Cupriavidus necator: one gene and its partner. The protein of the gene in region 1 interacts with the protein of each later gene in a pairwise test. Links are inferred from orthologs where the notes say so. Each region holds a gene or a part of one and is shown on either strand. Other genes may lie near its edges. The genes, in order: I6H87_RS18510 and rlmB.

Region 1 (6,218 bases):
GTTGGTGCCGGCCGTGCCCCACACCACCGGCGAGGTATGCGTGCGCACGGGCTGCCCGTCAAGCTGCACCGACTTGCCGTTGCTCTCCATCTCCAGCTGCTGCAGGAAGGCGGGAAACAGCTCCAGCGAGGTGGAGTAGGGCGCCATGCAGCTGGTGGGCAAATGCCAGAAATTGCGGTACCAGATGCCCAGCATGCCCAGGACCACCGGCATGTTGCGTTCCAGCGGCGCGGTGCGGAAATGCTCGTCCATGGCGCGCGCGCCGGCCAGCAAGTCGGCGAAGGCGTTGAAGCCCACGGCCAGCGTGATCGACAGGCCGACCGACGACCACAGCGAGAAGCGTCCGCCGATCCAGTCCCAGAACTCGAACATATTGGCCGGGTCGATGCCGAACTCGCGCACCGCTTCGGTATTGGTCGAGACTGCGACGAAATGCTTGGCAAGGTCATGCTCGGCCACGCCGTTGGCGACAAACCAGGCGCGCGCGCTGCGCGCGTTGGCCATGGTTTCCAGCGTGGTGAAGGTCTTGGAGCAGACGATCACCAGCGTCCGTTGCGGGTCGAGCCGCACCAGCGTCTCGGCCAGGTCGGTGCCGTCGACATTGGAAACAAAGTGCATGCGCGGCGCGGCATTGCCATCGGCATCGGCCAGGTGCGACAGCGCGCGGCACACCATGCGCGGTCCCAGGTCGGAGCCGCCGATGCCGATATTGATGACATCGGTGATGCGCTCGCCGGTGACACCCTTCCAGGCGCCGCTGCGCACGCGTTCCGAGAAATCGCGCATGCGTACCAGCACCTTCCGGATTGCCGGCATGACCTGCTCGCCGTCGACCTTGTAGCCGGCGCCGGCAGTCGCGCGCAGCGCTACGTGCAGTGCCGCGCGGTCTTCAGTCGTATTGATATGCTCGCCCGTGAACATCGCGTCGCGGCGTCTGGTCACGCCGGCCTCGGCTGCCAGCTGTACCAGCAGGCGCATGGTTTCGGGCGTGATCCGGTTCTTCGAATAGTCGAGATAGAGCCCGGCGGCTTCCAGCGAGAATTGTGCGACGCGCTGCGCGCCTTCGCGATCGAACCCGTCGCGCATCTGGGCGTCGCGAAGGGTGTCGTGGTGCCGCAGCAGGGCGTTCCAGGCGTGAAGGTCAGTGGGCATGCAGGACAATCGAGGTTGCGCGAGCCGCGTGGCGTTGCCGGCTCACAAGACAGAGATGCAAGTATATCGTCAGCGCTGCCGGGATCCGGCCTGGCAGCGGCGTCATATCGTTACCACTTGCAACATACCAGCGTGGGCGCAGGCTAAGTATCGGACATTGTCTGACGGCGCGCGCCGCCGAGCCGGGCCGCGATGGCGCGTAGCACGGGTTCTCCCCCAGCGACGCACAAGCCTCCCAGACAGATGATGCCGATGCCGATTGCGGTGGTCCAGTCGGGCAACTGGCCGAAGGCCAGGTAGCCGATTACCGTCGCGGACAGGATCTGCAGGTAGAGGAAGGGGCTCAGGAAAGACGCATCCGCGTACTGGAAGGCCCGGATGACGAAATAATGGCCAAGTGATCCGGTGATCCCCGCGGACAACAGCAGCGCACATTGCATCGGCGTAGGCCAGGCGCTGAACCAGAAGAAGGGCACGATCAGCGTGGTCAGGCAGGCGCCGGTTACGCCGCTCTGGATCAGCGTGGTCATCGGTGTGTCGTGCGCGGCAATGCGGCGTGTCAGCATCTGCATCAGCGCGAACACCAGCGCCGACACCAGGCCCAGGCCGACACCGAGCGGACTGAGCTGGCCCCCCGGGCGCACCACCACCAGCATGCCGGCAAAGCCGACCACCACACCGGTCCAGCGCATCCAGCGGGCATGGCGCCCGGGGCGCTCGCCCAGCAGCCACGGCGATAGTGCCACCACGAACAGCGGCGCGCAGAAATTCAGCGCCGTGGCCTGCGCCAGCGGCATCAGCATCAGCACGCTGAAGAACACCAGCGTCGAGACCAGCATCAGCGCGCCCCGCAGCCACTGCAGCCCTGGCCTTGCCGCCCGCCACTGGTGCCGCCAGCCGGCGGGGCCGAGCAGCAGGAAGATCGCGACCACATGGCCGACATAGCGCACCCATGCCACGGCCACCAGCGGCAGTCCTTGCTGCGTCAGGGTCTTGCTGGTGGCATCGAGCAGGCTGAGGATCCATTGCCCGATGACCAGCAGGGCGATGCCGGTGAGCAGGTGGCGGCGGTCGGCGGGATCGCGCAGCATCGCGCCGCGCGTCATGCGCGGGCCCCGGCCAGCAACTGGTTGAAGATGGTGCGCGCGGGCGCGTACAGTTCGCTTGCGGTGACGCCGGCCGGCCCGGTGCCCTGGGCGACAAGGGCATCGGCGGCGCGTCCATGGATCCACACCGCCGCCCGGGCCGCGGCCAGCGGCGCCATGCCTTGCGCCAGCAGCGCCCCCAGCATGCCGGCCAGCACGTCGCCGGTGCCGGCGCTGGCAAGTGCGGCATTGCCGCTCGGGTTGAGCGTGCATGGGCTGCCGTCAGGCGCCGCGATCACTGTGCCCGATCCCTTCAGCACGACCACGGCCTGCCATTGCGCAGCCAGTGCTGCGGCAGCAGCGGGCCGGTCGCGCTGCACCTCGGCGACGGGAACGCCCATCAGCCGGGCGGCTTCGAGCGGGTGCGGCGTTATCACGCAGGCCGCGCCGCTGGCGGCCAGTGCCCCGGCCAGCGCCGGATCGGCAGCCAGCAGGTTCAGGGCATCGGCATCCAGCACAAGCGGCAGCGGCGCGGCTTGCAGCAGCCGCGCAAACTGCTTGTGTGCGTTGGCGTCCGTGCCCATGCCAGGACCGATCACCAGCGCCGACATGGCAGCGAGGGCCAGTGCGTCCACGGCATGCAGCATCAGCTCCGGATGCAGCGGATCGAACAGCGGTGCGGGCTGCGCCAGGAAGCCGATATGCACCTTGCCCGCGCCGAGGAACTGCGCGGCCCTGGCGCCCAGCAGCGGCGCCCCGGTCATGCCCAGGTTGCCGCCGATGAGCGCCAGCGAGCCATGCGTGCCCTTGTTGCTGGCATGGTGGCGGCGCGGCAGCGCCGTGCTGAACAGCGCCGGGCCGTTTACCAGGCAATGGGGCGTTTCGTCCGGCGGATAGTCAAGGCCGATCGGCGCGATATCGACCTCGCCGGCGCAGTCGCGCCCGTCGAGCGTCAGCAGCCCGGGCTTGGCGGCGATAAAGGTCAGCGTGCGCTGCGCGCGCACGGCCGGCGCGCCCGCGCCGGTGTCGGCGAACAGGCCGCTGGGGATGTCCAGCGCAAACACCGGCAGCGCGCTGCGGTTGATTTGTCCGATCCACCACGCCATGGTGCCGTCGGCGGGGCGGTTCAGGCCGATGCCGAGCAGGCCGTCGACGAGCGCAGCGGTGCCCGCGGGCCAGTCCGCGTCATGCGAGGCAGCGATGCCTGCGACCACGCTGACCGGGACGCCGGCTGCGTGCGCTTGCTGCCAGGCGGTCGCGGCGTCGGCGGGCAGGTGCTGCGGGTCCGCCGTCAGCCATACCTGCACGGCACGGCCGGCGCTGTGCAATTGCGTGGCGGCCACCAGCGCATCGCCGCCGTTATTGCCGGGGCCGGCCAGGAACAGCAGCGGGCCGGCGGGTGCATGGCAGGCCAGCCAGCGCGCGGCCGCGGCGCCGGCGCGCGACATCAGCGTAAAGGCGGGCAGTTGCGTGAAGGCGGCGTTCTCGATGCGGCGGATGGCGGCGACGTCGTACAGCGGAACCGGTTCGGAGGCAGCGGCATCGAGTGCAAACCAGCCGTCGCCGTTTGCGTGCGAGGTGGCGGTAGAGGCAGAGGGTGTCATGTGTGGTTATCTGGCGGGCCCCAGGCCGTAGCGGTCGGGCAGCAGGCCCTCCATGTCGATGTCCGGGCCGCCATGGGTGCCGGCGCTGGCGGCGATCTGGTCAGCGGCAATCTTGCCCGATCCGCAGCTCATCGCCCAGCCCGTCGAGCCATGGCCGAGGTTGAGGAACAGGCCGGGCACGGCTGTTGGGCCGATCAGCGGCGGCCCGTCCGGCAGCATCGGCCGCGCGCCCACCCATTGCGTGGCTTCCTGGTAGTTGCCTGCCACCGGGAACCAGTCGCGCGCGACCTTGACCAGGGTGTTCAGGGCGGCCGGCCGCAGATCAAGCTTGCGTGAGCCCAGCTCGGCCGTACCCGCCACGCGCAGGCGGTTGCCCATGCGCGTGATCGCGACCTTGTAGGACTCATCCATCAGCGCGCCCAGCGGCGCCTGCAGTTCGTCGCGGACCATCACCGTCACCGAGTAGCCCTTGACCGGATACAGCGGCATGCGCAGGCCCAGCGGGCGCAGCAGCGCGGTGCTGTCGGCGCCGGCCGCGACCAGCACGCGGTCGGCGCTCAGCACCTGGCCAGGGCGCTTCTTGTCGGAGTGCTGCAGCTCGACCTGCAGCTTGCCCGCGTTGTCGGGCCTGACGCGCGCCACCCGGGTGTCGAAGCGGAACGATACGCCTGCGGCCTCGGCATGCCGGTGCAGCGCGCGCACGAACATCGGGCAGTTGCCGGACTCGTCTTCCGGCAGGTGCAGCCCGCCAGCCAGCGGCGTGTCGGCCGCCAGGCCCGGTTCGATACGGCGGCATTCCTGCGCGCTGACCAGCCGGTGCGGCACGTTGTTCTCGCGCAGCAGGGCCACGGCGGGCGCGGCCAGGTCGAGGTCGCGCGCGGTGCGGAACAGCTGCAGGTAGCCTTGCGACTGCTCGTAGTCGATCTCCAGCTCGCTACGCAGCCGGTGCAGGCACCCGCGGCTGTAGAACGCCAGCCGCTGCATGCGCAGCTTGTTGGCGCGGTAGCGCTCCAGCCGGCATTCGCGCAGCCAGCGCGCGATCCAGCGCCACATGGCCGGGTCGGCGGAAGGGCGGAACAGGACCGGCGCCTCGCGCGCAAAGAGCGTGCGCAGGATCTTGCCGGGCATTCCCGGCGCCGCCCATGGCGTGACATAGCCGGGCGCGATCACGCCGGCATTGCCGAAGCTGGCTTCCTGCGCCGGCGCGGCGCGGCGTTCGAGCACGGTCACGTCGAAACCGGCCTGCCGCAGGTACCAGGCGGAACTGACGCCGATCGCGCCGGCGCCGATGACGATCACATGCATCGGACTGGGACCCTCCATATTGCCGGGCCGGCGGCAAATGGCCGCGGGCGGGGCCGGCCAATGCTATTTGACTTCCTGCTGCATGACAATGTCCGGCAGCCAGGTGACCACGCCCGGCCAGATCGTGACGATGGCGATCGCCACCACCATCATCATGAAAAAGGGCAGCGAGACCCTTGCTATGTAATTGCTGTCCTTGCCTGTCATGCTCTGCAGCACGAACAGGTTGAAGCCCACGGGCGGCGTCACCTCGGCGATCTCCACCAGCAGCACGATGAAGATGCCGAACCAGACCAGGTCGAAGCCGGCCGCCTGCACCATCGGCAGCACCGTCGCGGTGGTCAGCGCGATCATCGAGATGCCGTCCAGCGCCGTGCCCAGCACGATGTAGATCACTGTCAGCACGGCGATCAGCGCCCACGGCGACAGGTGCATCGCCGCCACCCATTCCGCCAGCGCGCGCGGGATGCCGGTAAAGCTCATGGTAACCGACAGGAACGAGGTCGCGCCCAGCACGAACATGATCATCGCGGTCAGCCGCGTGGCCGACATCAGGCTGTCCCAGAACGCCGCGCGCGTGAGCGAGCCGCCCGCCCACGCCAGCGCCAGCGAAGCCACCACGCCATAGGCTGCGGCTTCGGTCGCGGTGGAGTAGCCGGTCACCATGATCACGGTGATAAAGGCGATCAGCACGATGCACGGCAGCAGCTGGCGGATCGATGCCAGCCGCGCACGCCAGTTGAAGTGCTCCGACGGCGGGGTTTTGTCCGGGTTGGCCAGTGCCCAGACCACGATATAGCCGGAGAACAGCAGCATCAGCAGCAGGCCGGGTATGAAGCCCGCCAGGAACACGCGGATGATCGACACGTCCGCCGACACCGCGTACACCACCATCGTGATCGACGGCGGGATCAGGATGCCGAGCGTGCCGGCGCAGGACAGCGAGCCGAGCGTAGTGCGCTCGTCGTAGCCGCGCCGCGTGAGTTCCGGCAGCGCCGATTTGGCGATGGTGGCGCAGGTGGCCGCCGACGACCCCGACACCGAGCCAAAAATGCCGCAGCCAAGGATATTG
Region 2 (6,263 bases), 920 kb from region 1 along the record:
CACGCCGTCGCCGGTGCCCAGCAGCAACACATCCGCGCCGCGCAACGCGAACAGGCCCACCGTGACCACGCCCGGCACCTGGTTGACGGCCTGTTCCAGGCCGCGCGGATCGTCGATCTTCAGGCCGGCCACGTCCAGGATCACATTGCCGTTGTCGGTCTTGTAGATGCCGCCTTCCTTGGTCATGCGCAGACGCGGCTGGCCACCCAGGGCCTGCAGCTTGCGCGCCACCGCTGCACGTGCCATCGGAATCACCTCGACCGGCAGCGGGAAGGTGCCCATGGTCTGGACCAGCTTGCTGCCGTCGGCGATGCAGACAAAGCGCTTCGCGACCGAAGCCACGATCTTCTCGCGCGTGAGCGCCCCGCCGCCGCCCTTGATCATGGCGCCGCTGGCGTCGATCTCGTCGGCGCCGTCGACATACACCGGGATCTCGTCGACTTCGTTCAGGTCCAGCACCTTGAAGCCGTGCTGCTGCAGGCGGCGCGTGGAGGCCTCGGAGCTCGACACCGCACCGGCGAAGCGCTCCTTGAATGCCGCCACGGCGTCAATGAAGAGATTGGCAGTGGAGCCAGTGCCCACCCCGAGCACTGCCCCTTCGGGCACTTCCTGCTTCACGTAGTCGGCGGCAGCTTGCGCGACCAGCGCCTTGAGTTCATCCTGAGTCATGACAACAGCCAGATTGCGTTGGGGGAAACGCGTAGTGTAGCGGATTGCGGCGGCAGGTCACGCGGGCGACGGTACAATGGACCGGACCGGGTGCCGTACGCGCACCCCTGATGCCCGCGAACGATTTTGCAGACGCACAAGCAGACGACCAAGCGACCATGAACCAGCTCGAACAACTCAGGCAGTTCACCACGGTAGTGGCCGATACCGGCGACTTCCAGCTGATGAAGCAGTACACCCCGCAGGACGCGACCACCAATCCGTCGCTGATCCTGAAGGCCGTGCAAAAGCCCGAATACCGGCACCTGCTGGAGAAGGCGGTACAGGACCACCACGGCAACGGCGGCGTCGATGCGGTGATGGACGAAGTGCTGATCGCCTTCGGCTGCGAGATCCTGGCGATCGTGCCAGGCCGCGTCTCGACCGAAGTCGATGCGCGCCTGTCCTTCGACACCGAGGCCAGCGTGGCCAAGGCGCGCCACCTGATCCAGCTGTATGAGCAGCGCGGCATTGCGCGCGAACGCGTGCTGATCAAGATTGCCTCCACCTGGGAAGGCATCCGCGCAGCCGAGATCCTGCAGCGCGACGGCATCCGCTGCAACATGACGCTGCTGTTCTCGCTGGTGCAGGCGGTGGCGTGCGCCGAGGCCGGCGCGCAGCTGATCTCGCCCTTCGTCGGCCGCATCTTCGACTGGTACAAGAAGCAGGCCGGCGAGCAATGGGACGCGGCCGCCAATGGCGGCGACAACGACCCCGGCGTGCGCTCGGTGCGCCAGATCTACGACTACTACAAGAAGTTCGGCTACCCGACCGAGGTGATGGGCGCCAGCTTCCGCAGCACCACGCAGATCCTGTCGCTGGCCGGCTGCGACCTGCTCACCATCAGCCCCGAGCTGCTCGAGCAGCTCGCGGCCGGCCAGGGCCCGGTGGCGCACAAGCTGTCGGTGGACCAGGCCCAGGCCGCCAATATCGCCCGCATCGCGGCCGACGAGCCGGCCTTCCGCTGGCAGTTGAATGAGGATGCGATGGCGACCGAGAAGCTGGCCGAAGGCATCCGCCTGTTTGCGGCGGATGCGGTCAAGCTGGAGAAGCTGATCGGCGAGATTGCGAAGTAAGGATGGTCCGGGCGGCAACGCCCGGATCCAGGCTCAGCCGGCCGAGGGCGCCGGCTGCGGCGGCCACAGCAATGGCAGACATGCCCCCGCCGCGGCGGACAGCACGATATCCGCGGTCTGGTCCAGCGCCGACGGCTGCGGATTGACCACGATCACCGGCGCGCCATGCTCGCGCGCCAGGCCCGGCAGCCCCGCCGCCGGATAGACCAGCCCCGAGGTGCCGACCACCAGGCACAGGTCGCAGTGCTGCGCCGCATGCTCGGCGCGGTAGCGCGCCACGCGCGGCAGGTCCTCGCCGAACCACACCACGCCCGGACGCATCAGCGCGCCGCACAGGTTGCAGCGCGGCGGCATGCCGGGCAGCGCGGTCGCCTCGTTGCAGCGTCCGCACCCGTCCAGCCATTTGTTGGCGAACAGGTTGCCATGCAGTTCGATCACGCCCGCGCTGCCGGCGCGCTGGTGCAGGCCGTCCACGTTCTGCGTGACCAGCGTGAAAGGTCTCTGCGCAGCCAGCGCGACCAGCGCATGGTGCGCCGGGTTGGGATGCACGGCTGCGACCAGCTCGCGCCGATGCAGGTACCACTCCCAGACCAGCGCCGGCTGGCGGCGGTAGGCGTCCTCGCTGGCCAGCTCTTCCGGGTCGAACTGCTGCCACAGCCCGGTCATCGCGTCGCGGAAGGTCGGCACGCCGGATTCGGCGGAAATGCCGGCGCCGGTCAGCACGAAGATATTGCCGGCGGCCGCGATCAGCCGGCGTGCTTCCTCAAGCCCCGGCATGTCAAGGAGACCGTAATCAGCGGCCATGGACTTATCGCGGCAGGCGCCGCTGGCGCACGGCTTCGTACAGGCATACGCCGCTGGCGACCGAGACGTTCAGGCTTTCCACACCGCCCGCCATCGGGATGCCGACCAGCTCGTCGCAGGTCTCGCGCGTCAGGCGGCGCATGCCCTCGCCCTCGGCGCCCATCACGATCGCGGTCGGCCCCTTGAAGTCGATGTCATACAGCGATTTTTCGGTGCCGTCGGCGGTGCCGATGACCCAGATGCCGCGTTCCTGCAGCTCACGCAGGGTGCGGGCCAGGTTGGTGACGGTGATATAGGGCACGGTCTCGGCGGCGCCGCTGGCGACCTTGGCCACGGTGGCATTGAGGCCGACGCTGCGGTCCTTGGGGGCGATCACGGCATGCGCGCCGGCGCCGTCGGCCACGCGCAGGCAGGCACCCAGGTTGTGGGGGTCGGTGACGCCGTCCAGCACCAGCAGCAGCGGCGTGCCTTCGATGCCGTCGAGCAGTTCATCCAGGTTCAGCGCCAGTGCCACGTCTTCGGCACGTGCCACCACGCCCTGGTGGCGGTCGGTGCCGGCCATGCCGCGCAGGCGCTCGGCATCGACCGGATGCAGGCGCACGCCCAGGCTTTCGGCCAGGCGCACGAAGTCCTGCATGCGCCGGTCGCGGCGCGCGGATTCGATATAGACATCGGTCACGCCCTTGGCATCTTGGCGCAGGCGTGCGGTGACGGCGTGAAAGCCGATCAGGAGTTTGTTTTTAGCCATGGCGCGATTGTACTCGCCCTCTCGCCCCCGGCAGCAGGCCGGGGGCGAGAGGCGGCGGCATGGCAGCCCCCGCAAGCTTCAGCGCTTGCGCGGGGTGCGCGGGCTCTTGGCCGGCGTCTTGCCCGCGGGCTTGGCCTGGTGCGACTTGGAGGCCGGCTTGTGCGGCTTCTCCAGGTGCGCGGGCTTGGGCTTGGCCGCGCGCTTGGCCGGCTTGCCGCCGGTCTTCACGTGCGGCCTGAGCGGCGTGATCACGGCCTCGAACACCGGCTGCTCCTCGATCACGCGGTCCAGCGTCTCGTCGAACGACTCTTCCGGCTTGGACGAGCCGCCCAGCAGCGCCGCCAGCTGGCGGCCCTTCTTGCGTGCTGGCACCGCATGGGCGGCGGGCACGCGCGGCTGGGTCTCGGTGCCCCCCGCGCGGGCGCGCAGGGTTTTCGCCGACGGCTCCTGCACCAGGCGGAAGTCGATCTTGCGCGCATCCAGGTCCACGCGCGATACCTGCACGCGCACGCGGTCGGTCAGGCGGTAGCGGATGCCGGTGCGCTCGCCGCGCAGTTCGTTGCGGGCCTCGTCGTACTGGAAGTAGTCGCTGCCCAGCTCGGTCACGTGGACCAGGCCTTCCACGTACAGCTCGTCGAGCTGCACGAAGATGCCGAACGAGGTCACGGCGCTGACGGTGCCGGCGTAGTCGCTGCCCAGCTTGTCGCGCATGAAGTAGCACTTGAGCCAGGCCTCGACATCGCGCGAAGCCTCGTCCGCGCGGCGCTCATTGGCCGAGCAGTGCAGGCCAAGCTCGTCCCAGATGGCCTCGTTGCGCCTGGCGCGCGCCGCGGTCAGTTCTGCCTTCTGCTCGGCGTCCTTGGCCTGCAGCCGGCGCGCCTTGGGCGAGATCGCGGTATTCAGCTCGGTCCCGTGCGCAAACGCCGGCTGGTACTTGGTATGTGCCAGCACCGCCTTGATCGCGCGGTGCACCAGCAGGTCGGGGTAGCGGCGGATCGGGCTGGTGAAGTGCGCGTAGGCCTCGTACGACAGGCCGAAGTGGCCGATATTGTCCGGGCTGTACACCGCCTGCTGCATCGAGCGCAGCAGCATGGTCTGCAGCATCGGCGCGTCGGGACGGGACTTGATCTTGTCCATCACCTCGGCGTAGTCCGATGCCTGCGGCTTGTCGCCGCCGCCCAGCGACAGGCCGGCGGTGCGCAGGAAGTCGCGCAGGTTCTTCAGCTTCTCTTCGCTGGGGCCCGCGTGGATGCGGTACAGCGCCGGGTGCTTGAAGCGTTCGAGGAAGTCGGCCGCGCAGACGTTGGCGGTCAGCATGCACTCCTCGATCAGCCGGTGCGCATCGTTGCGCGTGCGCGGCAGGATCTGCTCGATCTTGCCCTGCGCGTTGCAGACGATATAGGTCTCGGTGGTGTCGAAGTCGATCGCGCCGCGCGCGCGCCGTGCCTTGAGCAGGACCTGGAACAACTCATACAGGTTCTGCAGGTGCGGCACCAGCTCGCCGCGCTTGTGCGCCTCGGGGCCCTTGGTGTTGGACAGCACCGACCAGACCTCGTTGTAGGTCAGGCGCGCGGTCGAATGCATCACGGCCGGGTAGAACTGGTAGCCCTTGAGCTCGCCCTTGGCGGTGATCACGGCATCGCACACCATGCACAGCCGGTCCACGTGCGGATTGAGCGAGCACAGCCCGTTGGACAGCTTCTCCGGCAGCATCGGGATCACGCGGCGCGGGAAGTAGACCGAAGTGGCCCGGTCCAGCGCATCCGCATCCAGCGGGGTGCCGGGGCGCACATAGTGCGACACGTCGGCGATCGCCACGATCAGGCGCCAGCCCTTGGCGCGGCCGATCTTGACCGGCTCGCAATAGACCGCATCGTCGAAGTCGCGTGCGTCTTCGCCGTCGATGGTCACCAGCGGGATGTCGCGCAGGTCGATGCGGTGGTCCAGGTCGGCCTGGCGCACCTCGTCGGGCAGCGCGGAGGCTTCCTGGGCAGCGGCCGGCGAGAACGCATGTGGCACGCCGTACTTGCGCACGGCGATCTCGATCTCCATGCCGGGATCGTCGATTTCGCCCAGCACCTCCACCACGCGGCCCACCGGCTGCACGTAGCGGTCGGGGAATTCGATCAGCTCGACGCTGACCACCTGCCCCACCCGTGCCTTGCCCTGCGCCTTGGGCGGGATCAGGATGTCCTGGCTGATGCGCTTGTCTTCAGGCGCCACCACCAGCACGCCGCCTTCACTGAGCAGACGGCCGATGACAAAACGGTTGGCGCGCTCGATGATCTCGACGATCTGCCCTTCAGGGCGCCCGCGCCGGTCGTAGCCCACCACGCGCACCTGCGCGCGGTCGTTGTGCATGGCCTTCTGCAGCTCGCGCTCGGGCAGGAAGATGTCGTCTTCGCCGTCGTCGCGGATCAGGAAGCCGAAGCCGTCGCGGTGACCTTGCACCCGGCCGGTGACGAAGTTCGGCTGATGGGCAAGCTCATAGCGGCCCTTGCGGTTCAGCTCGATCTGGCCGTCGCGCTCCATGGCCGCCAGGCGCTTCTGGAAACCGTCATGCTCTTTGCGCGTGACGGAGAGGGCCTTGGCAATATCGCCGGCCGACTGGGGGGATCCCGACGTTCTCAGCACGCCCAGGATTTCTTCCCGGCTGGGGATCGGATAGTTGTTCTGATTCAATTTTTTCTGGAAACTATTTGACAAAATTCTCGCGCTCTCTATAATGAGCGCTTCGGTTGTTTCGACACCTGCCCAGGTGGCGGAATTGGTAGACGCACTAGGTTCAGGTCCTAGCGGTGGCAACACTGTGGAGGTTCGAGTCCTCTCCTGGGCACCAAGTTACCGGAAAAACCCGCAGCGCTTTCGAGCCCTGCGGGTTTTTTGTTTTTGACGCCTGTTTCGCGCATCAGATCCGGCAACTTGCA

What was found.
Region 2: the proteins of I6H87_RS18510 (region 1) and rlmB interact in binary tests that used the Escherichia coli proteins (3 or more experiments, as listed by UniProt). The link is inferred for Cupriavidus necator from one-to-one orthologs.

The regions. Positions count from the first base shown.
Region 1 is NZ_CP066018.1:3,929,776-3,935,993, reverse strand. The notes cover bases 1,549-4,405. They hold I6H87_RS18510 (bifunctional ADP-dependent NAD(P)H-hydrate dehydratase/NAD(P)H-hydrate epimerase), read right to left. Parts: upstream 3,842-4,405; coding sequence 2,255-3,841; downstream 1,549-2,254. Other genes in these bases: I6H87_RS18505 (D-amino acid dehydrogenase), read right to left, coding at 3,848-4,405; I6H87_RS18515 (DMT family transporter), read right to left, coding at 1,549-2,258. Also shown: pgi (glucose-6-phosphate isomerase), read right to left, coding at 1-1,152; more of I6H87_RS18515, read right to left, coding at 1,296-1,548; more of I6H87_RS18505, read right to left, coding at 4,406-5,146; I6H87_RS18500 (TRAP transporter large permease), read right to left, coding at 5,210-6,218. UniProt on the Escherichia coli protein: Bifunctional enzyme that catalyzes the epimerization of the S- and R-forms of NAD(P)HX and the dehydration of the S-form of NAD(P)HX at the expense of ADP, which is converted to AMP.
Region 2 is NZ_CP066018.1:3,011,593-3,017,855, reverse strand. Bases 1,465-4,366 are described here. They hold rlmB (23S rRNA (guanosine(2251)-2'-O)-methyltransferase RlmB), read right to left. Parts: upstream 3,337-4,366; coding sequence 2,593-3,336; downstream 1,465-2,592. Other genes in these bases: rnr (ribonuclease R), read right to left, coding at 3,415-4,366; I6H87_RS14105 (SIR2 family NAD-dependent protein deacylase), read right to left, coding at 1,818-2,588; tal (transaldolase), read left to right, coding at 1,465-1,784. Also shown: ribose-5-phosphate isomerase RpiA, read right to left, coding at 1-669; more of tal, read left to right, coding at 828-1,464; more of rnr, read right to left, coding at 4,367-6,018. UniProt on the Escherichia coli protein: Specifically methylates the ribose of guanosine 2251 in 23S rRNA.